DNA from 3 places in the Mesorhizobium sp. CA12 genome. Region 2 is predicted to be linked to each of the others. Evidence: predicted binding sites of a transcription regulator. Region 2 holds the regulator's gene; each other region holds the start of a gene.
What was found. Region 2 encodes PhoB, which activates phosphate uptake and scavenging genes when phosphate is short. Its sites were predicted from a motif close to TGTCATNNANCTGTCAT; they were not measured.
Positions count from the first base shown of each region.

Region 1: LB520_RS09560 (RNA degradosome polyphosphate kinase) is a predicted target of PhoB. The motif match lies at 5,485-5,501, and genes of this name have one in related genera.
Region 3: phnF (phosphonate metabolism transcriptional regulator PhnF) is a predicted target of PhoB. The motif match lies at 7,483-7,499, and genes of this name have one in related genera.

Region 1 covers NZ_JAIUHT010000004.1:132,988-143,255, reverse strand. Annotated here, with positions in the region: gene fumC (class II fumarate hydratase) at 1-400, shown strand, start outside; gene LB520_RS09575 (DoxX family protein) at 611-1,033, shown strand; gene LB520_RS09570 (DoxX family protein) at 1,173-1,595, shown strand; gene ppx (exopolyphosphatase) at 1,600-3,135, opposite strand; gene LB520_RS09560 (RNA degradosome polyphosphate kinase) at 3,132-5,327, opposite strand; gene LB520_RS09555 (zinc-finger domain-containing protein) at 5,579-5,824, shown strand; gene LB520_RS09550 (FAD-dependent monooxygenase) at 5,840-7,072, shown strand; gene LB520_RS09545 (TIGR02117 family protein) at 7,298-7,969, opposite strand; gene LB520_RS09540 (amino acid ABC transporter ATP-binding protein) at 8,141-8,890, opposite strand; gene LB520_RS09535 (amino acid ABC transporter permease) at 8,959-10,116, opposite strand; gene LB520_RS09530 (amino acid ABC transporter permease) at 10,121-10,268, opposite strand, start outside.
Region 2 covers NZ_JAIUHT010000003.1:169,646-179,913, forward strand. Annotated here, with positions in the region: gene LB520_RS07295 (ATP-binding cassette domain-containing protein) at 1-783, opposite strand, end outside; gene LB520_RS07300 (sugar ABC transporter permease) at 811-2,163, opposite strand; gene xylF (D-xylose ABC transporter substrate-binding protein) at 2,395-3,435, opposite strand; gene LB520_RS07310 (ROK family protein) at 3,704-4,945, shown strand; gene phoB (phosphate regulon transcriptional regulator PhoB) at 5,278-5,967, opposite strand; gene phoU (phosphate signaling complex protein PhoU) at 5,984-6,691, opposite strand; gene pstB (phosphate ABC transporter ATP-binding protein PstB) at 6,712-7,515, opposite strand; gene pstA (phosphate ABC transporter permease PstA) at 7,512-8,363, opposite strand; gene pstC (phosphate ABC transporter permease subunit PstC) at 8,367-9,353, opposite strand; gene pstS (phosphate ABC transporter substrate-binding protein PstS) at 9,418-10,268, opposite strand, start outside.
Region 3 covers NZ_JAIUHT010000014.1:74,753-85,020, forward strand. Annotated here, with positions in the region: gene phnC (phosphonate ABC transporter ATP-binding protein) at 86-943, opposite strand; gene LB520_RS21945 (DUF1868 domain-containing protein) at 1,060-1,770, opposite strand; gene LB520_RS21950 (DapH/DapD/GlmU-related protein) at 1,907-2,521, opposite strand; gene phnL (phosphonate C-P lyase system protein PhnL) at 2,518-3,225, opposite strand; gene phnK (phosphonate C-P lyase system protein PhnK) at 3,228-4,004, opposite strand; partial or broken gene LB520_RS21965 (alpha-D-ribose 1-methylphosphonate 5-phosphate C-P-lyase PhnJ) at 4,136-4,969, opposite strand; gene LB520_RS21970 (hypothetical protein) at 5,029-5,211, shown strand; gene LB520_RS21975 (carbon-phosphorus lyase complex subunit PhnI) at 5,214-6,329, opposite strand; gene phnH (phosphonate C-P lyase system protein PhnH) at 6,331-6,942, opposite strand; gene phnG (phosphonate C-P lyase system protein PhnG) at 6,942-7,403, opposite strand; gene phnF (phosphonate metabolism transcriptional regulator PhnF) at 7,540-8,286, shown strand; gene LB520_RS21995 (zinc-binding alcohol dehydrogenase family protein) at 8,588-9,604, opposite strand; gene LB520_RS22000 (ABC transporter permease) at 9,673-10,268, opposite strand, start outside.

The sequences.
Region 1 (10,268 bases), on a different contig from region 2:
GGCGCTGACGCAGGTCTGCGTCCAGGTGTTCGGCAACAATGCAGCACTTGCCTTCGCCGGCAGCCAGGGCCATTTCGAGCTCAACGTCTACAACCCGCTGATGGCGTATAATTTCCTGCAGTCGGTGCAGCTGCTGGCTGATGCTTCCGTTTCCTTCACAGACAATTGCGTGGTCGGCATCGAGGCGCGCGAGGACAATATCAAGGCGGCGCTCGAACGCTCGCTGATGCTGGTGACGGCGCTGGCCCCCACTATCGGCTACGACAACGCCGCCAAGATCGCCAAGACCGCGCACAAGAACGGAACGACCTTGCGCGAGGAGGCCTTGGCCACCGGGCTGGTCAGCGAAGCCGATTACGATCGGCTGGTGCGGCCCGAGGATATGACGCATCCGGGCTGACGATTGCATCTCTTCTTAGGAAGAAGCGTACGAACCATTTTGCAGGGGGAGAATTTGCTCCCACTGCCGATTCTCGCGACATGAATTTCGCGCGCGCCGCGTAATCTAAGAATGAAGATTCTGTGAACAATGTGTCGCCACATAGGCGGCTTCTGGTGAACAGTCTCTATCGTTTATCTGACGGGCCATTCAACCGTTCGGAGAACCGCCATGTCCATCAACTCTTCCGTCGCCGGCAACGGCGCAACATCCAGCAGCTCCACGACAATCCTGTTGGGTCGCGTCCTGCTTGCCATCATCTTCCTGCTTTCCGGCTTCGGCAAGCTCACAGCGATTTCCGGCACCGCCGGCTATTTCGGCGCTCTCGGCCTGCCGGTGCCGACCGTAACGGCCGTCGTTGTTGGGCTGATCGAGCTGCTTGGCGGCCTTGCCATTCTCGTCGGCTTCCAGACCCGGATCGCTGCCTGGGTGCTCGCCATCTTCACGATCGCCACTGGGCTGGTCGCTCACACCGGCTGGGCCGACCAGATGCAGATGATCCAGTTCCTCAAGAACCTCGCCATCACCGGCGGCTTCATCCTGCTCGCCTCCTCCGGCGCCGGCGCCTATTCGATCGACGCCAAGCGCGGCTGATCTTTTCCTCCCATACTGAAGCAATCCTCCCAAACTGAAACGAAAGCGGTGCGGAATTTTCCGCATCGCTTTTTCGTTTTCCGGTTGTAGGCGTAGACTGCGCCGGCAGCCGGCCTGATGCCGGCAAGGGAGATGACCAATGCCCCGCAACGCATTGCTTCTCGTCTCGCGGCTCCTGCTCGCCGCGTTGTTCGTGCCCTCCGGTTTCCAGGCGCTCACCAATATCGCCGGCACGACCAGTTACTTCGCTGGCCTCGGCCTGCCGCTGCCGACCTTGGCGGCATGGGGCACAGGCCTGTTCGAGTTGATCGCCGGGTTGTTGGTCCTCGTCGGTTTCCAGACGCGGATCGTGGCGCTGCTGCTTGCCGCCTTCAGCGTAGTCGCCGGTTTCATCGGCCATTACGGCCAGGGCGCGGACGACGCCACGCTGTCCTTCATGCACCAGCAGATGCTGATGAAGGACATCGCCATTGCCGGCGGCTTTCTGGCGCTGGCCATGGCCGGCGCCGGCGCATGGTCGGCGGACGGGCGTGGCTTCGGAATCGGCGCCGACGTCAGCTGATCCGTTATTTCACCGAGACGCTCGGCCCGCCCTCGACCGCGAGCACCAGGCGGCGATTGGTGATACGCGCCAGTTGCGCCAGCCGGCCGGCCGGGCGCTCACCATAGAGGTCGGAAAGCGAGGCCGGCAGCACCAGCGCGAGCGCTCCGTTGCCGCGGTTCTCCCATTTCAGCCTCGGCATCACGCCCGGCATAGCCGCCGTCAGCAGATAGACGACGCGCATCATGGCCGCCAGCGTGCGGGCGCGTTCCAGAAGGCGCGGCGGCGCCAGCGCCTTGATCTCGGGTGCGATGCCGTCGTTGAAGACGCCGTCATGGCGATAGGCGTTGGCCAGAGCCAGATAGGCGCGGCCCGGATGGTCGACGCCGGTGAAGGAGGCATGCGCGATAATGTTGAGCGACTGCCGGCCGCGATATTCCGGATGCGCGCGCCAGCCGATATCGGCAAGCAGGCAGGCGGCATGGCGGTAGCGTGCCTCGTCTTCCGTCTCATCAATGCCGAAGGCCTTGAAGGCCTTGCCGGTCCATTCGACCAGGTCGTGCGCGTGATGCACCGAGCGCGAGCGCAATAGCGCCAGTTCCTCGGCGGCCGAGATCAGCGGGTCGGCCTTCTGCTCGGCGGCGTCGAGCAGCGAGTAGAGGAAACCCTCGCGCACGCCCTGCGCCGAGACGACGATCTTCGACGGCTGCATGGCCGACATGATCTCCTGCAGCACGACGGCACCGTAGGGCAAGAGCGAGCGGCGGTTCTTGGAAACGCCCTCGATGCCCCTCACCTTCTCGACCTCGCTGCGGGCGACCTGCTTGAGGAAAGTCTGCGCGCTGTCGGCCGATATCTCGTAGTGATGCATGACGCCGAGCGGGTAGTTGTTCATCTCCATATGCAGCCGGGCAAGATTTCGCCAGGTGCCGCCGACTGCGTAGAAAACCCTGCCCTGCCCGCCCTTCAGAAGCTTCGCCCGCGCCAGTTCCTGGCGCGCGATCTTCTGGGCCTGCACGAGCGAGTTCCTGGCCATGTCCTGCAGGCGCAGGCCGCCGAGCGGCAACGTGATGCCGTCGCCTATCGCTTCGCCATTGATGTCGATCAGCTCGAGGCTGCCGCCGCCAAGGTCGCCGGCGATGCCATTGGCCGGATGGAAACCGGAAATGACGCCGAGCGCCGAATAATAGGCCTCCTGACGGCCGGTGAGCACGCGGATCTCGGTCTTCAGCACCTCCTCGGCACGGTGGATGAAATCGGGGCCGTTGCCCGCCTCGCGCGCGGCGGCTGTCGCCAGCACATAGATGTGCTCGGCACCCGCCTGGTCCGAGAGCGCGCGGAACCGGCGGAATTCCTCCATCGAGCGCGTCACCGCCTCGGGATCGAGCTTGCCCGTCGAAACGATGCCGCGGCCGAGGCCGGCCAGCATCTTCTCGTTGAACAGAAGCGTGGGCGAGCGCGCCAGCCCCTCATAGACGACAAGGCGAATCGAGTTCGATCCGATGTCGATGATCGACAGCGGCCGCCGGTCCTGAAGCCGGCCCTGGGAAACTGCAGTCACGCGGCGCTGTTCTTCTTGCGGCGCTTGAACTGGGCAATGCGCTTGGGCGCATGCGATTTCAGCGCGTCGCCCCGCCCGGAGAGGCTCGGATTGGTCATGAAATATTCCTGCGCGTTGAACGGCTCCTCGCCCTCCTCCAGCACAGCGCGCCGGGAGGTGCCGTCAGCCAATACGTCGAAACTTTGCTGGTTGTCCATGATGTTGCCCAGCATGATCTGGCCAAGCACCTGTTCATGCACAGTTGGGTTGGTGATCGGCACCAGGGTCTCGACGCGGCGGTCGAGATTGCGCGGCATCATGTCGGCCGACGAGATGTAGACGACCGCCTCGTCGGACGGCAGGCCGTGGCCGTTGCCGAAGCAGAAGATGCGGCTGTGCTCGAGAAAGCGGCCGACGATCGATTTCACCCTGATGTTCTCGGAAAGACCCGGCACCTGCGGCCGCAGACAACAGATGCCGCGCACGACGAGGTCGACCTCGACGCCGGCGCGGCTGGCGTCGTAAAGCGCGTCGATGACGGTCGGATCGACCAGCGCGTTCATCTTCATCCAGATGCGCGCCGGTCGGCCGTCGCGGGCATGAACGATCTCGTCCGAGATGTGTTTCAGGATGCGCTTGCGCAGCGTGAAGGGCGATACGGCAAGGCGCATCTCCTCGGCGGGCTCGGCATAGCCGGTGATGAAATTGAAGAGCTGCGCGACATCGCGCGCGATCGTCGGGTCGGTGGTGAAGAAGGACAGGTCGGTGTAGATACGGGCGGTAACCGGGTGGTAGTTGCCGGTGCCGAGATGCACGTAGTTGCGCAGCCGGCCATCCTCGCGGCGCACGATCAAAGACATCTTGGCGTGGGTCTTCAGCTCCAGGAAGCCGAACACGACCTGGACGCCTGCGCGCTCGAGGTCGCGCGCCCAGCGGATGTTGGCTTCCTCGTCGAAGCGCGCCTTGAGCTCGACAAGTGCCGTGACCGACTTGCCGGCCTCGGCGGCGTCGATCAGCGCGCGCACGATCGGGCTGTCGTTAGAGGTACGGTAGAGCGTCTGCTTGATCGCCACCACTTCCGGGTCGGCGGCGGCCTGGCGCAGGAACTGCACCACCACGTCGAAGGACTCGTAGGGGTGATGGACGACGATGTCCTTCTCGCGGATGGCGGCGAAGCAGTCGCCGCCATGCTCGCGGATGCGCTCGGGAAAGCGCGGATTGTAGGGGGTGAATTTGAGGTCGTCGCGCGGAATGGCGACAATCTCGGAGATCTGGTTGAGCGCCAGCGGGCCGGTGAGCACGCTGATTCGGCTCGATGACACGCCGAGCTCGCCGGCGACGAAGTCCCGCAACGCAGCCGGCATCAGCGTGTCGAATTCGATGCGGATCACCGAGCCGCGACGGCGCCGCTTCAGCGCCGTTTCGAACAGGCGCACCAGGTCTTCCGACTCTTCCTCGACCTCGATGTCGCTGTCGCGGATGATGCGGAACGTGCCGGAGCCTTTGACCTCGTAGCCGGGGAAAAGCTTGCCGATATAGATGCCGACCACTTCCTCCAGCGGAATGAAGCGGACATGGTTCTTGCGGTCGGGCAGGCGGATGAAACGCCTGAGCGCCACCGGCAGGCGCAGCAGCGCGCTCATCTCCTCGCCATTCTTGCGATGGCGCAATTGCAGGGCGATGGAAAAGCCGAGATTGGGGATGAACGGAAACGGATGCGCCGGGTCGATCGACAGCGGCGTCAGCACCGGGAAAACCTGTTCCTGGAAATGCTCCTCCAGCCAAGCCTTCTCATCCTTGCTCAGCGCGTCGCGGGTGATGCTCTCGATGCCTTCCTTGTTGAGCAGCGTCATCAGCGCCGAGAGGCTCTTCTGCTGGTCTTCCTGAAGGCGCTCGACCTCCCGCAGCAATTGTTCCAGCTGCTGTTCGGGCGTTCGGCCGTCCGGGCTCTTCAGCGCGATGCCCTCGCGGACCTGGCCGGCAAGGCCGGCGACGCGGACCATGAAGAACTCGTCGAGATTGGCGGCAGAAATCGACAGGAAGCGGACGCGTTCAAGCAGCGGATGATGCTCGTTCAGCGATTCCTCCAGCACGCGGCGGTTGAATTGCAGCCAGGAGAATTCGCGGTTGACGAAACGATCGGGATTGCCGCCGTCGGGGCTTGCGGCCTCGACGGTGATGAACTCGCTCTGCACAGGCTTCAGTTCGTTCATGGTTTCCTGCTCTTGCCCGCAACCGTTCCCAGGAGGCGCCGCATACTGCCGTTCAACGACGCTCTAGCATGTCTTTATGACGCATGATCGTCACGGAATCGCTCCGGCACCGGCCCCATGCGCTTAACCGGCTCAACTTATCCTCTGCCAGCCTTTTGCGACAGTTTGATTTCATCGATCTTGCAAACTGGCCTGTTATGCTCCAGATGCAAACTGGTCACACCCACTGGCCGAACCAATTGGAGACGACGATGGCAGGCGGCAGCATTCCCCATTTCCAGAACGACGCGGGCCATCCGGTCATCGAGATCGGCGTCAAGGAATTCATGTGCACCGGCGCCAACCCGCCTTTCGACCATCCGCACGTGTTCCTCGACATGGGCGACGACAATGAAAAGGTCTGCCCTTACTGCTCGACGCTCTACCGCTATTCACCGTCGCTGAAGGCGACGGAAACGCAGCCGGCCGGCTGCCTCTATGTCGATCAGGCCGCCTGATCACCCCGATCAACCATGACTGAAATAAGGTCCCGGCAGATCGTCATCGCCGGGGCTGGCATTGCCGGGCTCGTGGCGGCGCTTGCCTTTGCCGAGCGTGGCTTCCCGGTAACACTGTTCGAGCAGGCCAGGCAACTCGAAGCGGCCGGCGCCGGCCTCCAGCTTTCCCCCAACGCGACCCGGATCCTGCGGCGGCTCAGCGTGCTCGATCGCCTGCTGCCCAACGCGATCCGGCCGCGAGCGGTGGTGCTGAAGGACGCAAGGAGCCTGCGAGAGCTGGCGCGCGTGCCGCTTGGGGAAACCGCAGAAAAGCGATGGGGGGCGCCCTATCTCGTGGCGCACCGCGCCGACCTGCAGGCGGCGCTGAAGGCGGCAGTGGCGGAACGGCCCGGTATCGCGCTTGTCACCGGTGCGCGCGTTACCGGCTTTGCCGTCGACCCGCAAAGGGTTACCGCGACGGTCGAGATCGACGGCAAGGCGACGGATGTCGCATGCGGTTTGCTGGTTGCAGCCGACGGCGTCTGGTCGTCGGTTCGCGCCAAGCTTGCCCGGACGGCCGGCTTTGCGGCAAGCCGCTTTTCGGGCGAACTCGCCTGGCGCGCGACGGTCCCGGCGGAAAGCGCCGCCGGCCAGGCTTTTATGCAAATCGGAGCCACCGACAGCGTCACCACTTTCCTGCATCCCGGCTTCCACATGGTCGCCTATCCGGTGAGCAAGGGCAGCGCCTTCAATCTGGCAGCCTTCACCAGGGGCGAGCGCATCGCCGAAGGCTGGTCCGGGCATGCGGATCCCGCCGTACTTTCGGCAGCGATGCGGGGCACGGCGGCAACGCTGGCGAAGCTGGCGGCGCTGGCCGGGCCGTGGACGGCCTTCCCCATCCACACGGTCGCGCAGCGGCGCTGGACCATGTCGGAGGGAGTGGCACTGATCGGCGATGCCGCGCACGCCATGACGCCGTTCGCGGCGCAGGGCGCGGCCATGGCGATCGAGGATGCCTCGATGCTCGCCAATCTCGTTGCCGACTTCCCCGGCGATCCAGCTCAAGGCCTTGCCATATGGGAAAATCTCAGACGCCCGCGCGTCGAGAAGGTGCTGAAACGCGGCGCTCTCAATCGGCTGGCCTGGCACGCGTGGGGACCGGTGGCGATCACACGCAATCTCGTGCTGGCGGCGCGACCGGCGGAAAAGCTCGCGGCGGACCTGGACTGGCTCTATGGGTGGGAGGACCGGGAGGTTGTGCGGCGGTAGCGTCTGCCACCAGCTGGATAGGCCGGCGGGACAGCACCCCCCCTCTGCCCTGCCGGGCATCTCCCCCGCAAGGGAGGAGATTGGCAGCTTGGGCGCTGGCTCCCGCCTTGCGACGTTGATGATTGGCGAAAGCAGCCACGACAGCTGATTTCCCCCTTGTGGGGGAGATGGCCGGCAGGCCAGAGGGGGTGTGACGGAACGGCGTTTGCAAATTCCCATCAACCCTCAATCATACAACCTCAATGACCACCCCAGCGATACCGGCAGCGGGTTCCACCAGCCGGTGCGCAGACCGGCGGTGCGCAGCGCCGCCGCGGTCCACGTATTGCAACCGACCAGCGCGTTGAAATGGCCGTTGGCCTCGTAGAAACGGTCGAAAGTTGAATAGCCCGCATTTTCAATCGCCCTCGGCCCGCCCGCCTCTCCCTGCCGGAAGCTTGCCGCGATATAGTCGAGCAGCGCCGAGAAATGTTCCTCATCGACGTCAAAACCGGCGACATCCGGATGCGGCTCAAGAATAGCCCCCGCAGCATCGACATGCATCACCGAGGCGTCGAGCGTAAGCGCCTTCAGCACCGGCATCGTCTTCAATTGCGACCAGGTCGGCGTCTCCAGATAGAAGGCGCGGCCGCCCCAGCCGAAGACGATGTAGCGCGCCCCCGGAGCCTCGATCGGCAGGCCGGTATCGGCGAGAAAGGCAAAGCGCCGGCGCACGCCGTCATCGAGGGGCACGGCGATGTCGGTGTGGATCGGGTTCTTCAACACCAATATGTGCCGCGTCCCCTGGCCTTCGGCCCGTGCCGCCGGCCAGAACGGACGCGGCACCAGCGTGCCGAGCGCGGCGGCAAGCACCGCCGCTCCCAACAGCATCACCATATATCGCAGGACTCGTCTCATCGGGTGCGTTCGTTCCGTCTCGTCTGCGTCAACCCCAGGATAACCTGGACGATCAGGCTAGACGATTTCGCAGCGTCAACCAAAAATGAGCCGATCCTTGTCCGATCGCCCGAATGCAAAAAAGCCCGGCTGTTTCCAGCCGGGCTTCCGAAAATTTAGCGTTGCGCCCGCTCAGTGCAGGATCTGCGACAGGAAAAGCTTTGTGCGTTCATGGCGCGGATGGTCGAAGAATTCGGCCGGCGTGTTCTGCTCGACGATCTGGCCCTGATCCATGAAGATTACGCGGTTGGCCACCTTGCGGGCAAAGCCCATCTCGTGGGTGACGCAAAGCATGGTCATGCCCTCTTCCGCCAGCCCCACCATCGTCTCCAGCACTTCCTTGATCATTTCCGGGTCGAGCGCCGAGGTCGGCTCGTCGAACAGCATGATGCGCGGATTCATGCACAGCGAGCGCGCGATCGCAACGCGCTGCTGCTGCCCGCCGGAGAGCTGGCCCGGATATTTGTTGGCCTGTTCCGGTATCTTGACGCGCTTAAGGAAATGCATGGCGATTTCCTCGGCCTGCTTCTTCGGCATCTTGCGCACCCAGATCGGCGCCAGCGTGCAGTTCTCCAGGATGGTCAGATGTGGGAACAGGTTGAAATGCTGGAACACCATGCCGACCTCGCGGCGCACCTCGTCGATCTTCTTCAGATCGTTGGTGAGTTCCTTGCCGTCGACGATGATCTTGCCCTTCTGGTGCTCTTCCAGCCGGTTGATGCAGCGGATCATGGTCGACTTGCCGGAGCCGGACGGACCACAGATGACGATGCGCTCGCCACGCATCACCTTGAGGTTGATGTCCTTCAGCACATGGAACTCGCCATACCATTTGTGCATGCCGACGATGTCGATGGCGACATCGGTGGTGGAGATGTGCATCTTGGCGGCGTTGACCTTGATTTCTTCCGCGCTGACGGCGTTTTCGGTGGCCATAACCTGTTCCCTTTTTATCGTTTATAACCGGTGTCGAGCCGGCGTTCGGTGTACATTGAATAGCGCGACATGCCGAAGCAGAACAGCCAGAAAACGAAGGCGGCAAAGATCAGGCCGGATCTCGCGGTCTGTGGGGTTGCCCAGTTGGCATCGGCGAAATTCTGCTTCACCACGCCGAGCAGGTCGAACATCGAGATGATCAGGACCAGGCTGGTGTCCTTGAACATGCCTATGAAGGTGTTGACGATGCCCGGAATGACCAGCTTCAGCGCCTGCGGCAGCACGATCAGGCTCATCTTCTGCCAGTAGCCGAGGCCGAGCGAATCGGCGCCCTCATACTGGCCCTTCGGGATCGCCTGCAAGCCGCCGCGAATCACTTCGGCCATGTAGGCGGCGGCAAACAGCGACACACCGATCAACGCACGCAGATACTTGTCGAAAGTAACGCCCGCGGGCAGGAACAGCGGCAGCATGACGCTGGCGAAGAACAGCACCGTGATCAGCGGAATGCCGCGCACCGTCTCGATGAAGACGATACAAAGCCATTTGATGATCGGCATCTTCGAACGGCGCCCGAGCGCCAGCACGATGCCCAAAGGCAGCGACACCGCAATGCCGACGAAGGAGAGGCTGAGCGTCACGAGAAGCCCGCCCCAGCGCGAGGTCTCGACAACCGGCAGGCCGAACACGCCGCCAAGCAGCAGGAAGAAGGCGACGATCGGCAGCGCTACGAACAACAGCACCGCATTCAATCCCTTGCGCGGCACGCGCGGGATCAGCATCGGCACCAACAGCGCCACGAACAGGATGGCGACCAGGATCGGCCGCCAGCGCTCCTCGATCGGATAGGTGCCGAACATGAACTGGCCGAACTTGGCGTTGACGAAAGCCCAGCAGGCACCGGTCCAGCCGTCGGGCTGGATGCCGCCTTGCGTGACGGTGGTGCAGACGGTGCGATCCGGCCCGGTCCACTGGGCATTGAGAAAGGCCCAGCTGATGACCTGCGGCAGGATCCAAAGCACGATGGCGATGCCGAGGATTGTGAGGACGGTGTCGCCGACCGAACCGATCAGGTTCTTGCGCACCCAGGCATAGGCGCCGCGTTCGGTAGGCGGGGCCGGCTGGGCAAGCGCCATCTCGGTGCGCACCCAGGACATGTCATGTTCCTGCATGGCCCTACCTCTCCACCAGCGCCATTCTGGCATTGACGATATTCATGACAAAGGACGTCACCAGGCTCAGCACCAGATAGGCGATCATCATGATGAAAACGCCCTCCACCGCCTGCCCGGTCTGATTGAGCACCGTGCCGGCGGTGGCGGTA
Region 2 (10,268 bases):
CGCCCCCGGGCCCGGAATGGCGCCCGGCGGGCATCTGCCGAGGATGATCATGCCGAGCACCTCGTCTTGGGTGACATCGGTGGTGCGCGCCGTGCCGACCACCTGGCCGTTCTTCATCACGCAGACCCGGTCGGCGAGCTCGAACACGTCGTGAATGTCGTGGCTGATCAGGAAGATGCCGATGCCGTCGGCCTTGAGCTGTTTGACCAGTTCGCCGACCTGCGCCGTCTCCTGCGGGCCGAGCGCCGCCGTCGGCTCGTCCATGATCAGGATACGGGCGTTGAACAGGATCGCGCGCGCGATCGCCACCGACTGCCGCTGTCCGCCCGACAGCTTGATAACCGGCTCCTTGAAGCGCTGGAAACGCGGATTGAGCCGGCCCATCACCTTGCGCGCTTCGGCTTCCATGGCGACGTCGTCGAGCGTGCCCCAACCCGTCATCAGTTCGCGGCCGAGGAAGAGATTGGCTGCGGCATCGACATTGTCGGCCAGCGCCAGCGTCTGATAGATCGTCTCGACGCCGTATTTCTTGGCGTCGCGCGGATTGGAGATCGAAGCCTCCTCGCCATTGATGAATATCTGTCCGCTGTCGCGCTTATAGGCGCCGGACAGGATCTTGATCAGCGTCGATTTGCCGGCGCCATTGTGACCGAGCAGCGCCATCACTTCGCCGGGGAAAAGATCGACGGATGCGTCGTCGACGGCGCGGATGCCGCCGAAGGCGATCGAAACGTTGCGCATGTCGACCAGCGGAACGCCGGCGGGAGCGGTCTTGTCAGCCATGATCCCTTTCCTCCCTATAGTCCTTGCTCAGACGCGCTTGCGATAGAGGGTGTCGAGCCACACCGCCACGACCAGCACGGCGCCCACGACGATGCTCTGCAGCGGTGAATCGACGCCGAGCAACACCATGCCGGATTGCAGCGACTGCATCAGCAATGCGCCCAGCATGGCGCCGAGCACGGTTCCGGAACCGCCTGCAAGCGACGTGCCGCCGATGACCGCCGCGGCGATGACCAGCAGTTCATCCAGCGTCCCCAGCGCGTTTGTCGAGGAGTTCTGCCTGGCCGACGAGATCGCCGCCGCGATCGTCGCCAGCACGCCCATGATCATGAACACCTTCATGGTGATCCAGCGCGTGTTGATGCCGGCAAGATTGGCGGCTTCCGGATTGCCGCCGATGGCAAAGACGTAGCGGCCGAATCTAGTGCGCTTGGTGACGAAGGTCATGATCAGGCCGACGGCGACCGCCATCAGCACCGGAATGGCGATGCCGTGCGCGATGAACAGCCCGCCTTCGGGCACGGTGATGTTGTTGGCCGCGGCGTAGCGGTTCACGATGCCGACCGGCCACGGATAGGAGTTGGCGAGCCACACCGCGCCCAGGATGACCGCGCAGGTGACCGTGGCAAGCAGCGTCTCGGCCCAGACCGGACGCAGCGGGAAGCGGAAGCGCTTGCGCTGCACGCGGCCGTTGAAATGCATGAAGATAACCGCCAGACAGGCGACGATGCCGACGGCCCAGCTCCATTTGGCGCCGATCGAGCCCGCCGGGCCGCCGCCCATCAACTGGAACGTGGCGTCGAGCGGCGCAACGGTCTGACCGCTGGTGACCCACCAGGCAGCGCCCCGCCATACTAGCAATCCGCCAAGCGTGACGATGAAGGCCGGCACTTCGAGATAGGCGATAACGAAGCCCTGGAAGGCGCCGATGATGAGGCCGAGCGCCAGGCCGATCAGCAACGCCAGAACCCAGATCCAGGGGTTTCCCAGTTCAAGCCCGACGAAGCGAACCAGGAAATGCGCCTGGGCAAAGCCCATGACCATGCCGATCAGCCCTTCGGCCGACCCGACCGACAGGTCGATGTTGCGCATGACGATGACGAGCACCATGCCGGAGGCCATGATCGCCACGGCCGAAGACTGAACCGACAGGTTCCAGAGATTGCGCGGCGTCAGGAACGTGCGGCTGTCGAAGTCGAGCGGGTTGACGCCAAGCCGCAGGCTGGAAATCACATGCAGCCCGATCCAGATGAGGAGCAGCGCGCCGATCATGCCCAGCATGCGGGTGTCGAGCTCGGTCGCCTTCAGGAACCGGGCAACAGTGCCGAGTTCCGACGCGCGCGCGGTGTCCGCCGGTTGGGTAGACGTCGTGTCGGTCATGATTTCCTCCCACCGGCTTGCCGTCTGGCGCGGATGCCGGAACTCAGCCTAGAAGCTATCCGCCTGAGGCAGAACGGCAAAATCTTTTGAGAAAACGCCGCGGCTTTAAGGCAATCCCAGGAAAGTGCGTAGCGGTTTTCCGTCCGGGATTGCGGCAACAAAAACCAGGAGCGGTTCATTGAACCGCTCCTGGCCGCGGCGCAGGTGTTTTTGATCGAACGTCGGCAAGGCTCAGTTGCAGACCTGGACGCTGCCGGCGGGCACGCCCGCGCAGACCTCGTCCTTCTTGATCCAGCCGGCGTCGATGACGACGTTGAGGTTGTCCTTGGTGATCGCGACCGGCGTCAGGAACAGCGACTTGACGGTGTTGCCGCCGGGCGTCGTGAAGTCCTTGGCGCCGGCGATGTCGCCCATCTTCTTGCCGTCGGCGAGCTGCGAGGCGATCTCGGCGGCGTTCTTGCCGAGCTCGCGCGCGTCTTTCCACACCGACACGGTCTGCGTGCCGAGCGCGATGCGGTTGAGCGCCGCGTGGTCGCCGTCCTGGCCCGAGACCGGCACGGTGCCGGCCAGCCCCTGCGCCGTCAGCGCCGCGACAACGCCGCCGGCGGTGCCGTCATTGGCAGCCACGACCGCGTCGACCTTGTTGTCGTTGGCGGTCAGGAACTGCTCCATGTTCTTCTGCGCGTTGGCCGGCAGCCAGCCGTCCGTGTAGGCCTCGCCGACATTCTTGATCTTGCCGCTGTCGATGGCGTCCTTCAGGACTTCCATGGAGCCCGCGAACAGGAAGTCGGCGTTCGGATCGGAGCCCGAGCCCTTGATGAAGACATAGTTGCCTTCCGGCTTGGCCTTGAACACCTCGCGGGCCTGCATGCGCCCGACTTCCTTGTTGTCGAAGGTCAGGTAGAACACGTCCTTGTTCTCGATCAGGCGGTCATAGCCGACGACCGGGATTCCTTCATCGAGCGCCTTCTGCACTGCCGGGCCGATTGCCGAGGCATCCTGCGCCAGGATGATCAGCGCGTTGGCGCCCTGCGAGATCAGGCTTTCGACGTCGGTTAGCTGCTTGCCCGGATTGGACTGCGCGTCGGCCGAGATATACTTGTCGCCGGCGGCCTCGATGGCGGCCTTCATCGCTGCTTCGTCGGTCTTCCAGCGCTCTTCCTGGAAATTCGACCACGACACGCCGATCACCTTGTCCTTCGCCTCGGCGACGGACGCCAGCGTCAGCGACATGGCAACGCCCGCCAGAATGGCGGCTGCAAATTTCTTCATGATATCCTCCCTGCGCCCGTGCGGCGCGACCCAGACTGGCCCGAAGGCCGGCACAGAGGCTTTTTTTCGAGCCTCAAAAAAATAGTGGTCCAGCACAACAGCGCTGTCAACCGAGATTCTGATGGGTTTTGATGGGCTCAGGCATTTTTTTCGGTATCCGCAATAAATAATGACATGGCCCCTGGCTTCTGCCACAATCCCTAGCGTGTCAGCGACAGGCCATGGCATTATCACAAGGCCGCGATGACTGGGGAGGACGTGCGAAACGATGTCGGTCGGAATCCGCCATGACGATTTGCGCCGGCGCAACCGCGCCATGGTGATTTCGGCGGTACGCCGCGCCGGTCAGCCATCACGGACCGAAATTGCCGCCACCACCGGGCTCAGCCACTCGACCATTTCGGCGATCTCCGCCGACCTGATCCAGGAGGGCATTCTCACCGAAAGCAAGGCCAGCGAGCCGACGGCGTTGAAGCGCGGCCGGCCGCAGATCGGCCTGGCGCTGAACCCTGAAGCCGCCGCGGTGCTGACCGTGGTGTTGTCTCTGAACTTCCTGTCGGTCGCCGTGATCGACTATGCCGGCCAGGTTGTCGCCGAGGAGCAGCAACGCCTGGACACGCTTGTCATGCCCCGCGACGAGCTGATCGGCGAATGCGTGGCGATCGTGCGGCGCCGGCTGCAGGATCCCGACCTCGACATTGGCAGCGTCGCCCGCATCGCCATGGGCATTCAGGGCATCACCGATTCTAATGCACGCGCCATGCTCTGGTCGCCGATAACGCCGCTGACCGACATTCCTTTCGCCGACATTCTCGAGAAGGAGTTCGGCATCTCCGCCACCATGGAGAACGACTGCAACATGATGGCGGTGGCGCTGCAATGGCGCGACCCGGAGCGCTATCGTGACGACTTCATCGCCATCCTGTTGTCGCACGGCATCGGCATGGGTCTCGTGCTCAAGGGTGCGCTGTTCACCGGCACGCATTCCTCCGGCGGCGAGTTCGGCCACATGATTCACCGCCCGGGCGGGGCGCTTTGCCGCTGCGGCCGCCGCGGCTGCGTCGAGGCCTATGCCGGCAACTATGCGATCTGGCGCAGCGCCATGAAAATGAGCGAGGACGCCGAGCCGGTCGACGTCGGCGACGCCGACATGCGGGCCCTTGCCGCGAAGGCGCGCGAGAGGGACGGCCCCGAACGGGAGGCTTACCGCCGGGCCGGCGAAGCGCTTGGTTTCGGTCTCGGCAGCCTGTTCGCCCTCATCGACCCGGCGCCTGTAGCCATGGTCGGCGTCAGCGCGGCCGCCTTCGACCTGATCGAGCCGGCGCTGCGCGAGGCGATCGCCCAGACGGCCGGCGGCCAGCACTCCGAATCGATCTCCTTCGACACCGAGCCGAACGAGTTGCCGCTGATCCGCGAAGGCTGCGCCATGCGCGCGTTGACCTTCGTCGACCAGGAGATTTTCGCGCCGGGAGGCCAGGCAAGAGTGGGGACGGGAAAGAACGTGGCCTGAGGCAGCCTTGAAGAGGTCCGGGACAGCAGCAGACGCTTGAATTAGCGAAGGGAAGGCCCCGCAGCTTCGTCATTCCAGGGCGGAGCAGGAGCGAAGCTCCGTCGCGGAGACCCTGGAATCCATGCCGCTATCTCACGCGTCGAGCGCAGCGGCACAGAATTCTGGACTGTCGCAACGCATCGACATCACGGAATGGATCCTCGGGTCTGCGCTGCGTCGCTGCGCTCCTTGCTCCGCCCGTGGATGACGAAGCACAAGCGTCTCGGCTAACCGCCAATGCACGCGATCCGATGCTGGAGACACAGAACCCGTCAGCGTCTCAGCCCCTATCCCTAATCTTCCCTGATCGCGTAACCCGCCCCGCGGATGGTGCGGATGACGTCCGGCATGCGGCCATTGTTGACCGCTTTGCGCAGACGGCCGACATGGACGTCGACGGTGCGTTCGTCGATATAGATCGTCTCGCCCCAGACATTGTCGAGCAGCTGGCTGCGCGAGAACACCCGGCCGGGATGACGCATCATGAATTCCAGCAGCCGGAACTCGGTCGGGCCGAGCCTGATCTCGCTCTTCTTGCGGTAGACGCGGTGCGACTCGCGGTCGAGCACGATGTCGCCGACCTTGAGCACGCTGGACAGCACCTCCGGCTTGGCGCGGCGCAGCAGCGCCTTGACGCGCGCCATGAACTCCGGCGTCGAGAACGGCTTGACCAGATAGTCGTCGGCGCCGGTCGAGAGGCCGCGCACGCGGTCGCTTTCTTCGCCCCGCGCGGTCAGCATGATGATCGGCAGCCGCTCGGTCTCGGGCCGCATCCTGAGGCGCCGGCAGAGCTCGATGCCGGAAACCGCCGGCACCATCCAGTCGAGCACGAGCAGGTCGGGAACGTTTTCCTGAAGGCGGATTTCGGCCTCGTCGCCGCGGGTCACCACTTCGACCTGGTAACCCTCGGATTCGAGATTGTAGCGGAGCAGCACCCCAAGCGGCTCCTCGTCCTCCACCACCATGATGCGTGGCGCGATCATTGGCAGGTACCCTTCGTCAGGCCGCCGGCGCCGACATTGTCGTCTCGTCCTGCTTGGGACGATTCGCGGGCAATTGCGTGCCGGTCAGCACATAATAGGCGTTCTCGGCGATGTTGGTCACATGGTCGCCGATCCGCTCGAGATTCTTGGCGCAGAACAGAAGATGCGTGCAGGCGGTGATGTTGCGCGGGTCTTCCATCATGTAGGTCAGGAGCTCCCGGAAGACGGATGTGTATTTGACGTCGATGCGCTCGTCGTCGTTGCGAAGCTTGGCCAGCGCCGTGGCGTCGCCCACCGTATATTCCTGGATCACGGCCTGGACCTGGATCAGCACCAGCTGCGCCATGGAATCGATCGAATGCGTGAGGTCGCGCGGCGCGGCGCTGACGCCGACCGAGCCGACGCGCTTGGCGATGTTCTTGGCGAGGTCGCCGATGCGTTCGAGGTCGCCCGCCATGCGGATCGAGCCAACCACATTGCGCAGGTCGTCGGCCATCGGCTGGCGCTTGGCGATCAGCGTGATGGCGCGGTCGTCGAGCTCGCGCTGGCGCGCGTCCATGATGGCATCGTCGGAAACGACGCGCTGCGCCATGGCATTGTCGGTCTCAAGCAGAGCCTTGGTCGAAGCGCCGACCATCGAGCTGGCGAGATCGCCCATGTCGTTGATGAGCCGGCTGATCTGCCTCAGATCCTCGTCGAAGGAAGCGACGGTATGTTCGGCCATGATGATGTCCTCGTATGAGCTCAGCCGAAGCGGCCGGTGATGTAGTCCTGCGTGCGCTTTTCGCGGGGCGAGGTGAAGATCTTCTCGGTCCGGTCGAACTCCACCAGCTCGCCCAGATACATGAACGCCGTCTGCCGCGACACGCGCGCCGCCTGCTGCATGTTGTGGGTGACGATGACGATCGTGTAGTCGGCCTGCAGCTCGTCGATCAGTTCCTCGATCTTGGCGGTCGACAGCGGATCGAGCGCCGAGGCCGGCTCGTCGAGCAGGATGACCTCGGGCTTCACAGCAACGGTACGGGCGATGCACAGGCGCTGCTGCTGGCCGCCCGAGAGGCTGAGGCCGCTGGCGTTGAGCTTGTCCTTGACCTCGTTCCAGAGTGCTGCGCGCTTCAGCGCCTGCTCGACGCGGCTGTCCATCTCGGCCTTGCTGATCTTCTCATAGAGCCTGACGCCGAAAGCGATGTTCTCGTAGATCGACATCGGGAACGGCGTCGGCTTCTGAAACACCATGCCGATCTTGGTCCTGAGCAGGTTGAGGTCCTGCGAGCGGTCGAGGATGTTCTTGCCGTCGAGCAGCACCTGGCCCTCGGCGCTCTGCTTCGGATAGAGCTCGTAGATGCGGTTGAGCACGCGCAGCAGCGTCGACTTCCCGCAGCCCGACGGGCCGATGAAGGCGGTCACGCTGCGCTCGGGCAGGGACAGGTTGATGTCCTTCAGCGCCTTCGACTGGCCATAGTAGAAATTGAGGTTCTTGACCTCGATCTTGGCCTTCTCGACGGTCGTGTCGGCTGCGTTCAGGTCGGTGGACAACATCGGTTTCATCTGTCCTCTCTGCGTCCGGTTAGGCTGCGGGCGATGATGCTCAGCCCGAGAACCGTCAGGGTGATTATGAGTGCGCCCGTCCAGGCCAGTTGCTGCCATTCCTCGTAGGGGCTGAGAGCGAACTGGAAGATGGTTACCGGCAGGCTGGCCATCGGCGCATTGAGATTGCTCGACCAGAACTGGTTGTTGAGCGCGGTGAAGAGAAGCGGCGCCGTCTCGCCGGAGATGCGGGCGATCGCCAAAAGGATGCCGGTGACGATGCCGGACAGCGCCGCGCGATAGGCAACCGAGCGGATCACCACCCAGCGCGGCGCTCCGATGGCGGTGCCTGCTTCGCGCAGCGCGTTGGGCACAAGGTTCAGCATGTCCTCGGTGGTGCGCACCACGACGGGGATCACCAGGATCGACAGCGCGACCGCGCCGGCAATCGCCGAGAAGTGCCCCATCGGCCGCACCATCAGCTCGTAGACGAACAGGCCGATGATGATCGACGGCGCCGACAGGAGGATGTCGTTGATGAAGCGCACCACCGTCGTGAGCTTCGAGAAGCGTCCGTATTCGGCCATGTAGGTGCCGGCCAGCACGCCGATCGGCGTGCCGACGACGATACCGATGATCGTCATGACGATGCTGCCGTAGATGGCATTGAGCAGGCCGCCGGCATCGCCGGGCGGCGGCGTCATTTCCGTGAACACGGAGAGCGACACCCCGGAAAGCCCCTTGTAGAGCAGGGCGCCGAGAATCAGCGCCAGCCAGGCCAGCCCGATGCCCGCCGCGACGACGCACAGCGTCATCATCACGGCATTCTTGCGCTTGCGGCTTTGGTGAAGCGATGCGGCAGTCGACATCGGTCAGGCTCCCGTGCGGCTATCGATGCGCAACAGCATGTAGCGTGCGAGCGCGAGGATGATGAAGGTGATGATGAACAGGATCAGGCCGAGCGATACCAGCGAGGATGTATAAAGGTTGCCGTCGGCTTCGGTGAATTCGTTGGCGATGGTCGCCGAGATCGTCGTGCCCGGCGCAAACAGCGAGGCGCTGATGCGGTGCGCGTTGCCGATGACGAAGGTGACGGCCATCGTCTCGCCGAGCGCGCGGCCGAGGCCGAGCATGACGCCGCCCATGATGCCGATGCGGGTATAGGGGATGGTCACGCGCCGGGTCACTTCCCAGGTCGTGCAGCCGATCCCGTAGGCCGATTCCTTCAGCACCGCCGGCACCGTGTCGAACACGTCCTTGGTGATCGAGGTGATGAAAGGCAGCACCATTATGGCGAGGATCAGCGACGAGGTCAGCAAGCCGATGCCGTAGGGCGGACCGGCAAACAGGCTGGAGAGCCCCGGTATGCCGTGGAAAAGACTGATGATGAAGGGCTGCACAGTCGTCTGCAGGAACGGCGCGAAGACGAACAGGCCCCAGATGCCGTAGATGATCGAGGGAATGCCGGCGAGCAGCTCGACGGCGATGCCAATCGGACGCCTGAGCGGGCGCGGACAAAGCTCGGTCAGGAAGATGGCGATACCGATGCCGATCGGCACGGCGATGAGAATGGCGATGGCCGAAGTGACGATGGTGCCGTAGATGGGCGCGAGCGCGCCGAAATTCTCGGTGACCGGGTTCCAGGATTCGGTGGTCAGGAAGGAGAAGCCGAACTTCGACAGGGCCTCCCACGATCCGGCGACCAGCGAGATCGCGACCCCCCCGAGCAGAACGAGCACGAGTATGGCGGAAAGGCGCGTCGCCGTCCGGAAAACCATGTCGGTGACGGCGAAGCGGCGCACCGTCGCTTCTCTGGTCCGCAGGGCGGACGATGTCGCGGCTTCGGAAACGGCTGTCATTTAGCCCCTCGCATTTCGAAAGAGACAGGAGGGCGCTAGAGGCGCCCTCCTCATTCGGCGGGAATTACATGCCGGAGTAGACCGGCTTGCCATCCTTGTCGACGATGTCCTTGCCCCACATCTCCTCGACGCTCTTCACGACCTTGTCGGGCATCGGAACGTAGTCAAGCTCAGCAGCCATCTTGTCGCCCTTGGCATAGGACCAGGCGAAGAACTTGAGCGCTTCGGCCGTGGCTGCCGCATCATCGGGCTTCTGGTAGACGAGGATCCAGGTGGCGGAAGTCATCGGCCAGGATTCGGCGCCCGCCTGGTTGGCCAGGATAACGCCGTAGCCCGGCTGCGAGCTCCAGTCGGCATTGGCCGCGGCGGCCGAGAACGCCTTCGCGGTCGGCTCGACCTTCTTGCCGTCCTTGTTCACCATGTCGGTATAGGTGAGCTTGTTCTGCTTGGCATAGGCGTATTCGACATAGCCGATCGCGCCGCCAGTCTGCGACACGTTGTTGGCGACGCCTTCATTGCCCTTGGCGCCGATGCCCACCGGCCATTCAAGCGCGGTGTTGACGCCGACCTTCGATTTCCAGTCGGCGCTGACGTCGGCCAGGTAGTAGCTGAAGTTGAAGGTGGTGCCCGAGCCGTCCGAACGGTGGACGACGGCAATCGCCTGGTCGGGCAGCTTGATCTTGGGGTTGAGCTTCTTGATCGCCGCGTCGTTCCAGTTGGTGATCTTGCCGGCGAAGATGTCGGCGAGCGTCGGACCGTCGAGCACCAGCTCGCCCGGCTTGATGCCTTCGAGGTTGACGACCGGCACGATGCCGCCCATCACCATCGGGAACTGCGCGAGGCCGGTGGAGGTGAGATCCTCGCCCTTCAGCGGCGCGTCGGAAGCGCCGAAGGTGACGGTCTTGGCCTTGATCT
Region 3 (10,268 bases), on a different contig from region 2:
CTTGCCTTTGACGCTGGCGGGCGATCCGGGTTGCTCTGCTGAAGTCCACGATTTGCCCGCACCCGCTGGGGCCGGGACGGTGGATTCAGTAGCCAGGAAAGGCTGGTTCGAGCGGTCCGGCGGATGCGGTGATCTTCGGCTTGATGGTCACGGCGGTCGACGTGATGGCTTCCGAGATCTCGGCGCCGCTGGCATCGGCGCCGTAGACGGTGCGCACGGCATCGCGGTCGAGATCTTCCGGAGCGCCGTCGAAGACGACCTTGCCGGCGGCCATGCCGATAATACGGTTGCAATAGACGCGCGCGGTGTCCAGCGTGTGCAGGTTCGTCACGACGGTGATGCCTTCGCGCAGATTGATGTCGCGCAGCGAGTCCATCACCACCTTGGCGTTGAGGGGGTCGAGCGAGGCGATCGGCTCATCTGCCAGGATCACCTTCGGCTGCTGCATCATGGCGCGGGCGATCGCCACACGCTGCTGCTGGCCACCGGACAACGTGCCGGCCGGCTGCAGCGCGGTGCGGGCGATGTCGAGCCGCTCGAGCGCGGCCACAGCCTCGGCGCATTCGGTGCGTGTGAACATGCCGAGCAGATTGGAAACCGTCGAGCGATGATTGAGGCGGCCGAGCAGCACGTTGGTCAGCACGTCGAGGCGCGGCACGAGGTTGAACTGCTGAAAGATCATGGCGCAGTCGCGCTGCCAGCGCCGCAGCGGCGATCCCTGCAGGCTGGAAACCTCGGCGCCTTCAAAAAAAATCGCTCCTTGGCTCGGATCGATGAGACGATTGATCATGCGCAAAAGCGTCGACTTGCCGGCGCCGGAACGGCCGATGATGCCGACCATCTGGCCGCGCGGGATCGAGATGTTGATATCGCTGACGGCGGTGTTCTTGCCAAATCGTCGGGTTACGCCGCGGATCTCAAGCGTGGCCGATGATGCTGACATACCAAAACTCCAGTCCGTCGCGCTTTTGCAGGTCTGTTAACCTTCGCTAGCGCAGGCCGATGAAGCTGGGGTGTCGGATTGATGTCAGTTTTGTTACGTCCCACAGGCTTGGAGATTCAACCAAGCACCAGCAATTCCTCGAAATGCTTCATGTCCTTGAAGCTGCAGAAGGCCGGAGGCTTGAGCTCGATCACAGGAGCCTCGCGTTCGAGGAACGACAGGCAGTCATCGAACAGATCCTGCCAGGCTGCGGCTCGCTCGTCGGCTAGACGGCGGATCTGATAGGCGAAGGTGATGTGGAAGACATAAGCGTCGTGGTCCGGATGGCGGTAGCCGAACGGCACCGACAAGGCGTCGCGCCACAGGCGCAGGATGCGCTCGTCCTCAGCGGAAGCACCGGCAACCGTAAGGCCGTTCGGCGTGATGCCGACGGTCTTGATACGAAACGGAGGGCAGGCCTCGAAGCCCTCCAGGTGCTGCAGATAGAGGCGGGTCATGTCGTCGATGCTGGTGTCGAGCGGCACGTCGGAGGGCCAGTAGGGGAGCCGGCGCCGATATTCGATGACGCCCTGGAACAGGGTCATGTGCAGGCTGGAGATCGGCGTGAAGGCGAGGCGGTCCGCGTCCGGCATGGCGCGGATGCGCTCGCGCACCTCGATGATCGCGGCTTGCGAAGGCGAGCCGCCGACGAGGTGACTGACGACCGTGTTGCCGGGCTCGGAGAGGAAGTTGCCCGAGGTATCGTAACGGGTGCCGAGATGCACCGGCGCCGTCGGGTTGGTGCCTTCGAAAAATCCGGCGAGCGAGGGTCTGACTGTGGCGAGCATCGCGATCTCCTTGGGGAGATGGCGTCCTGTCCGAGTCATGTGTCAACGGTGTGAATGATGAATGGTGAATGGTGAATGGTGAAGGGTGAGAAGGGCTTCGTTGCATTCACTATTGACCATTCACCATTCACCTCGCCTAGCCGCCATGCTTCTCCAGGAACGCCTCCGCTGACAGCTCGCGGAAATCGTCGAGCGCAGCGCGCAGCCTTGCATGGTCCCAGTCCCACCAGGCTAAAGCCTGGTAGCGCTCGGCGGTGCGGCGGTCGAAGCGCTCGCGGATCGGCTTCGCCGGCACGCCGCCGACGATTGTGTAGGGCGCGACATCCTTCGACACCACGGCGCCCGCGCCGACCGCCGCGCCATCGCCGACGGTGACGCCGGGCAGGATGGTCGAGCCATGGCCGAGCCAGGTGTCGTGGCCGATGGTGACGCGTTTGGCGCGGCGCTCGGCGAAGAACGCGCTTTCATGTTCGGCGTCATCCCAATAATCGGAGGCGCGGTAGGTGAAGTGGTGCAGCGTCGGCCGCCATGTCGGGTGATTGGTGGCATTGATGCGCACGCTTGCCGCGATGTTGGAGAACTTGCCGATGGTCGCGCACCACACGGCGCAGTCCTGCATCATATAGGAATAGTCGCCGAGCTCGCATTCGGCGACGCGGCTGCGCTCGGCGATCTCGGTCCAGCGGCCGAGCGTCGAGTTTTCGACCTGCGCTGTCGGATGGATCAGCGGCGCCTCCGAAAGCTTCTTCATGCGGCGATCTTTCCGGCGGCAAAGGCCGTAACGTCGATGACGCGGTCGGTGACAGCCTCGCGCACGTCGAGGTCGTGGAAAATGCCGAGCAGGGCGACCCCCGCCGCCTTCTTGGCGGCGATGAGCTCGACCACGACATCGCGGTTCTTCGCGTCGAGCGAGGCCGTCGGCTCGTCGAGCAGCAGGATCGGATGCTCGGTGATGAAGCCGCGCGCGATGTTGACGCGCTGCTGCTCGCCGCCGGAGAAGGTCGCGGGCGGCAAGGCCCAGAGCCGTTCCGGCAGGTTGAGCTGCGCCAACAGGGCACGCGCTCTCGCCCGCGCGCTTTCCCTGTCCTCGCCGCGCTCGACCAGCGGCTCGGCGACGACGTCGAGCGCGGAGACACGCGGCACGGTACGCAGGAACTGGCTGACATAGCCGATGGTATGGCGGCGCACGGAAAGCACGGTGCGCGGGCTGGCCGAGGCGAGGTCGATCAGCCCGCCGCCATGCTGGACGATGATCTGACCTTCATCGACGGCGTAGTTGCCGTAAAGCATCTTCAGGATCGAGCTTTTTCCGGCGCCGGACGGGCCGCCGAGCACGGCGCATTCGCCGGCGCGGATCGAGAAGGAGACACCCGCCACCACCGGCAGCGTGACGCCGTCGCGCAGATGCATGGTGAAGCTTTTGGCGACATCGGAGACAACGAGAGGAGTGGCCATCATCACACCTGCAGGATGGAAGAAACGAGAAGCTGGGTATAAGGCGCGCGCGGATCGTCGAGCACGCGGTCGGTGAGGCCGCTTTCGACGACGCGCCCGTCCTTCATCACCATCATGCGTTGCGACAGCAATCGCGCCACGGCGAGGTCGTGGGTGACGACGATCGCCGCCAGGCCGAGGTCGGTGACCAGCCCGCGCAGCAGATCGAGCAGGCGCGCCTGCACCGAGACGTCGAGGCCGCCGGTCGGCTCGTCCATGAACACCAGCCGCGGCCCAGTCACCAGGTTGCGGGCGATCTGCAGGCGCTGGCGCATGCCGCCGGAAAAGGCGCGCGGCTCGTCGTCGATGCGGTCCTCGTCGATCTCGACGCGCGACAGCCAGTCGACGGCGGTGGCGCGGATCCTGCCATAGTGGCGGTCGCCGACCGCCATCAGCCGCTCGCCGACATTGGCGCCGGCCGACACTGTCATGCGCAGCCCGTCCGCCGGGTTCTGGTGGACGAAGCCCCAGTCGGTGCGCATCAGGAAGCGGCGCTCGGCCTCGCTCATGCGGTAGAGCTCGCGCCATTGGCCGTCGCGCATGCGATAGCTGGCCGTGCCGGAGGAGGGCAGCAGGCGGGTCGACAGGCAGTTGAGCAGCGTGGTCTTGCCGGAGCCGGATTCGCCGACCACCGCCAGAACCTCGCCCGGCCAGAGGTCGAAGGTGACGTTCTCGCAGCCGATGCGCGAGCCGTAGAATTTGGACAGCGCCGAGACGCGGAGCAGCGGTTCGTCGGTCATTCGGCCTCCTTACCCTTCCCCTTGTGGGGAGGATCGGCGCGCAGCGCCGGGGTGGGGATTGAAGAAAGAGAAGATTGGCCGTTTTCCCCACCGGCGCCTTCGGCGCGACCTCCCCACGAGGGGGAGGTAGATTCGGCGCGGCGCTTCTCGCAATGGTCGGTATCGGAGCAGACGAACATGTGGCCGCCATGGTCGTCGAGGATGACCTCGTCGAGATAGACATTCCCGGCGCCGCAGAGCGCGCAGGGCTGGTCGAAGGTCTGCACCTCGAAGGGATGGTCCTCGAAGTCGAGGCTGACGACGTCGGTGAAGGGCGGCACCGCATAGATGCGTTTCTCGCGGCCGGCGCCGAACAATTGCAAGGCGGGCGAGCGGTGCATCTTCGGATTGTCGAATTTCGGCGTCGGCGAAGGATCCATCACGTAGCGGCCCTCGACTTTGACCGGATAGGCGTAGGTGGTGGCGATGCGGCCGTGCCTGGCAATGTCCTCATAGAGCTTCACATGCATGAGGCCGTATTCCTCCAGCGCGTGCATCTTGCGCGTCTCGGTCTCGCGCGGCTCGAGGAAGCGCAGCGGCTCTGGGATCGGCACCTGGAAGACCAGCACCTGTCCTGCCGTCAGCGGATGCTCGGGGATGCGGTGCCGGGTCTGGATGATGGTGGCGGTTGCCGTGTCGGTGGTGACAGCGACATTGGCGACTTTCCTGAAGAAAGCGCGGATCGAAACGGCGTTGGTGGTGTCGTCGGCGCCCTGGTCGATGACTTTCAGCACGTCATCCGGGCCGATGATCGAGGCGGTGACCTGGACGCCGCCGGTGCCCCAGCCATAAGGCATCGGCATCTCGCGCGAGGCAAAGGGCACCTGATAGCCGGGAATGGCGATGCCCTTCAGGATGGCGCGCCGGATCATCCGCTTGGTCTGCTCATCGAGATAGGCGAAGTTGTAGGTGGCGATGTCGGTCATGGCGATCACGTCCGCTCTCTGCTATGAAATTGGCGCCCAAGACGCGGAAGGACGCCCGAATGGACTCTACCGGTTGGTTGCATCTTGGCGTGCTGCTGCTGGTGTTCGCCGGCTTCGCGACCTTTGCGCTGCGGAAAATGGTTCTCCCCGCGCCAAGGGAACCTCCGTACGGCGAGTCCTTCGGTGGCGGCGACTATACTGGCGGCTTCGACGGCGGCGGGCATTCCGGTAGCGGACACTGAAGTCATTCCGCCGCCTCGCGCTTCTCCTCGGCGGCCTTGTCCTCGTTTTCCCGCGCTTCGTATTCGGCGCGCATGCGGCGAACCAGGCCGAGCTCGGCCTGGAAGTCGACATAATGCGGCAGCTTCAGATGCTCGACGAAACCGGTGGCCTGGACATTGTCGGAATGCGAGATGACGAATTCCTCGTCCTGCGCGGCGGCGACGACATCCTCGCCAAGCTCCGTGGCGCGCAGCGCCCGGTCGCACAGCGCCATCGCCATCGCCTTGCGCTCGCTCTGGCCGAAGACCAGGCCGTAGCCGCGCGTGAACTGCGGCGGCGCCTTGGCCGAGCCCTTGAACTGGTTGACCATCTGGCATTCGGTGACGCGGATGGAGCCGAGCGGCACGGCGAAGGGCAACTCCGGCACGTCGAGCTCCAGCTCGACCTCGCCAATGCGTATCTCGCCGACAAAGGGATGGTTGCGGGCGTAGCCGCGCTGCGTCGAATAGCCGAGCGCCAGCAGAAAACCTTCGTCGCCGCGCGACAACGCCTGCAGGCGGATGTCGCGCGCCATCGGGAATTGCAGCGGCTCGCGCGTGATGTCGCCGGGCACGTGGTCAAGCGGCATCTCGCCATCGGCCTCGATCAGGCCTTCATGGGCGAGGATCGCCGAAACGCGCGGCATGGCCTCCGGCTCGGCCGGACGCTGCGCCGGCATCTCGACCTCGGCGCCGGCGGCAAGCTCGGGATCGAGCAGGCGGTGCGTATAATCGAAGGTCGGGCCGAGCACCTGGCCGCCCGGCAGGTCCTTGTAGGTGGCCGAGACACGACGCTCGACCTGCATGGCGCCGGTGTCGACCGGATTGGTGTAGCCGAAGCGCGGCAGCGTGGTGCGGTAGGCGCGCACCAGAAAGATCGCCTCGATCATATCGCCGCGCGCCTGGACGACGGCGAGAGCCGCGAGCTCGCGATCATAGAGCGAGCCTTCGCTCATCACCCGGTCGACGCCGAGCGCCAGCTGCTCGACAATCTGGTCGAGGCGCAGCGCCGGCACCGAACGGTCGCCGCGGCGGCGGTCGGCAAGCAGGCGATGCGCATTGGCAATGGCGGCTTCGCCGCCTTTCACCGCGACATACATGTCATGCCTCCATCGATTTGACGCGGGTGGTGCGCGGCAGGCAGGCAAGGTGGCCGGGCGCCGCCAGGATGATGTCGACGCCGCGCGGGAAACGCTGGTTGTTCTGCTTCCACTGCTCGACGAAATGGCGCGGCATGCCGGGAGGCGCGATCATCGACGTCTTTTCGATCCCCGGACCTTCGAGCAGCAGCGATGGGCCCGAGGCAAGATCGTCGACCAAGAGGATCAGCGTCGTCGAGCGGTCGGGATATTCTTGCGTGCCTTGCGCAAAACCATCGAGCGCCGCCATCTCCTTCGGATTGGCGATCAGGGCGAAATGTGCGTCGGCCGGCGTGTTTGCCGAGGGCGCGCCGGTGTGGAAGCCGAGCCAGGCCTTGACCGCGGCTTCCGCCTGCAGCGGCTGGTCGAGCCAGACCGGCGTGTCGTTGTCGCAGAGCGAGAGCGCCACGGCGCCGGCCGTCGCCGACAGCGGCGCCGGCGGGCGGGCGAGCTGCGGCAGCGGCTGGACGGTGCCGGGGCGGGCCATCGCGTCCATGATGGCGCTGAACACCGCCTGGGCGTTGAAGACCGGCTCTGCGAAGCCGCCGTCGATCGATTGCGTGGCGATATCCATCAGTCCTCTCCGCGCACCATGGTGAAGAAATCCACTTTCGTGGCCGCCGTTTCGACGCGCTTTGTCTCGCGCTCCGCAGCAAGCGCCGCGCGCAAGGGCGCGGCGAGCTTTGTCTCGACCGCTTCGCGGTGCGCCGGGTCCTGCCACAGCGCGTCGGCGATCGCCGCTAGCTTGGCTTGTCCCTTGTCGCGGCCAAGCGCATAGGAGTGGCCGACCTGGCCGGAGGGCAGCCGCACCGTGGCGCGGGTGACCGTCGCCTCGCCGACATTGAAGGGAGCGCCGCCGCCGCCGATCCGTCCGCGCACCGTCACCAGTCCGGTTTCGGGGCCGCGCAAAAGCTCGGCCTCGGAGGGCAGGCCCGACTCGTTCCACAGGCGAGCGATGTCATCGGCCGCGGCATGCGCCAGCGTCGCCATCAAGGCTTTCCGCCCGGCCTGCTCGCGCGCTTCCTGTCCTCGCATGGCATCGCTCCTTGCATAAAAAGTTTGTCTATTGATATAGACAACTATACAAATTATACTCACTTGGTATCGGGAGTCCATGACGGGTGGATGACAACGGTGCAAAAGTTAGGGTGAAGACGTTGGGGGCGGGGAAATGACCGGGCTGGCAAGCAGCATCGAGAGGCGCAATGGCGTATCGCTATGGCGGCAGATCGCCGACAGGATCCTGCAGGCGATCGCCAATGGCGATTTCGCCGAGAATACCGCGCTGCCGCCTGAAGTCGCGCTGGCCGAGCGCTATGGCGTCAACCGCCACACGGTGCGCAGCGCCATTGCAGCACTGGTGCAGGAAGGCGTGCTGAGGGCCGAGCAGGGACGCGGCACCTTCGTGTTGTCGCGCAAGCGGCTGTCCTATCCAATCGGCGCGCGGACGCGCTTCTCGACCGGGCTGCAGGGGCAGACGAGCGAGCGGCATATCGCGCTGCTATCGTCGTCGACCGAGCCGGCCGGCCGGCGCATCGCCGAGGCGCTGGGCATCGCCAAAGGCGCTGCCGTCATCCGCCTGGAGACGCGCGGCGAGGCCGACGGTCATGCGGTGTCGCGCGCGACGACCTGGTTCGATGCCAAGCGCTTCGCCGGCATCGAGGCGGCAATGGCGGAGACGGGATCGATCACCGCCTCACTGAAGCGCTTCGGCATCAACGATTATCTGAGGCATTCGACCGTGCTGTCGGCGCGCCATGCCGACGCAGACGATCTTGCAGCACTCGATCTGCAGCCCGGCGCCATCGTGCTGGTCACAATTGCAATCAACGTGACGCTCGACGGTGAGCCAATCCAGTTCGCGGAGTCGCGCTTTCCCGCGGAGCGGGTGGAGCTTAGGTTGTCGGCCGGCGATTAGGTCTACGATGTCTTCGGACGGCAATCCAAGAGGTCGTCATCCACGGGCGGAGCGACGCGAAGCGGAGCGCAGACCCGAGGATCCATTCCGTAACCTCGATCGTAGAGCGCAGCGGAGCAGAATTCTGGATCGCTGCAACGCGTCGGCGTCACGGAATGGATCCTCGGGTCTGCGCTGCGTCGCTACGCTCCTTGCTCCGCCCGTGGATGACGAAGGGATAGGCGCTTCGGTCAATCACCAAGACTGCAATTTGTTAGGGCGGACAACGGTCCAGTTCGTGAAACCTCGACGCGGGCCTTCCTCACCCGACCTCTATGACCGCCTTGATCAGTCCCGACTTCTCGTGCGTCCATCGGGCAAGGTCGCGCGGCGTTCCGGCGAGCGTGGTGCGATGGGTGACGAGCTTGTTCAACGGCACAGCGCCGTTGCGGATCGAATCTGCGACATGGTCGAAATCGGCCTTCAGCGCGTTGCGGCTGCCGACCAGCATCATCTCGCGCTTATGGAATTCAGGGTCGGAGAAGGTGATGTCGTCCTTGACGACGCTGACCAGCACCAGCGTGCCGCCATGCGCGACGTGGGCGAAGGCCGACTGCACGGACTGGGTGTTGCCAGTCGCGTCGAACACGAGGTCGAACCCTTCGCCGGCTGTTGCCTGTTGGACCAGCTCGGCAGCCGGCCTCTTCGAGCTGTCCAGCGGGGCAAAGCCGAGCTGCTTTTCGGCGAATCCGAGACGTTCGGCGCTCATGTCGAGCAGGCTGACATCCAGCCCGGCGATGCGCGCGAAGATCGCCGTGCCGAGGCCGATCGGGCCGGCGCCGATGACCAGCGTGCGCTGGCCGGGCAGCCCGAGCGAGCGGCGTACCGCATGCGCGCCGATGGCCAGGAATTCGACCGCCGCGGCGTCGGCCAGCGACAGGCCGTTCGTCGGGTAGAGGTTCTGCGCCGGCACCAGGATTTCGTCGCACATGGCGCCGTCGCGATGGACGCCCAGCACCTCGATCTTCACGCAGCAGTTCGGCTTGCCGCGCCGGCAGGCAATGCATTTGCCGCATGAAAGATAGGGATTGATGACGACCGGCTCGCCGACGCTGATCTCGACGCCTTCGCCCTTCTCGACGATCGTGCCGGCAACCTCATGGCCCATGATGCGCGGATAGGCCAGAAACGGGTGCTTGCCTTCGAAGATGTGGTAGTCGGTTCCGCAGATGCCGACATGGCTGACCGCAACGCGCGCCCAGCCGGGCGGCGGTGCGCCGGGCCCGGCGCGGTCTTCGAGGACAAGCTCGCCGGGCGAACGGCAGACAACGGCTTTCATATCGCAAATCCAGGCAAAGAGCGCCGGCGCCGCTCGAGCGGGGCCGGCGCGTTAGTTTCACGTAGGAGTCATTTGCCGCGACGACGCAGGCCGTCGAAGTAGACGATGACGATGATCAGCAGGCCGGTGATGACGCGCTGCCAGAAGGTGTTGACGTTGAGCAGGTTGGCGCCGTTGTTGATCGTCGAAAGGATGAAGGAGCCGATCAGCGGTCCATGCACGGAGCCGATGGCGCCGAACAGCGAGGTGCCGCCGATCACCGACGAGGCGATGGCCTGCAGCTCATAGGTGTCGCCCTGCGTCGGGTTGCCGATGCCGATGCGCGACGCCAGCAGCACGCCGACAATGGCCGCCAGAAGACCGGACAGGATATAGGCCATGAAGATGGTGCGCGGCACGTTGACGCCGGACAGGCGCGCGGCCTCGGCGTTGGAGCCGACCGAGAACAGGTAGCGGCCCCAGCGCGTGTGGTGCAGGAAGATGTAGGACGGAATGGCGACCAGGATCACCATCCAGAACAGGTAGGGAATGCCCGCGAGCGAGCCGCGCGAGAAAGCCTGGAACGAGTCGCTGTTGATGGAGATCGAGTTGCCGTTCGTCATCAGGAGGCCGATGCCGCGCAGCGAGGTCATGGTGGCCAAGGTGATGATGAAGGGCGGCAGGC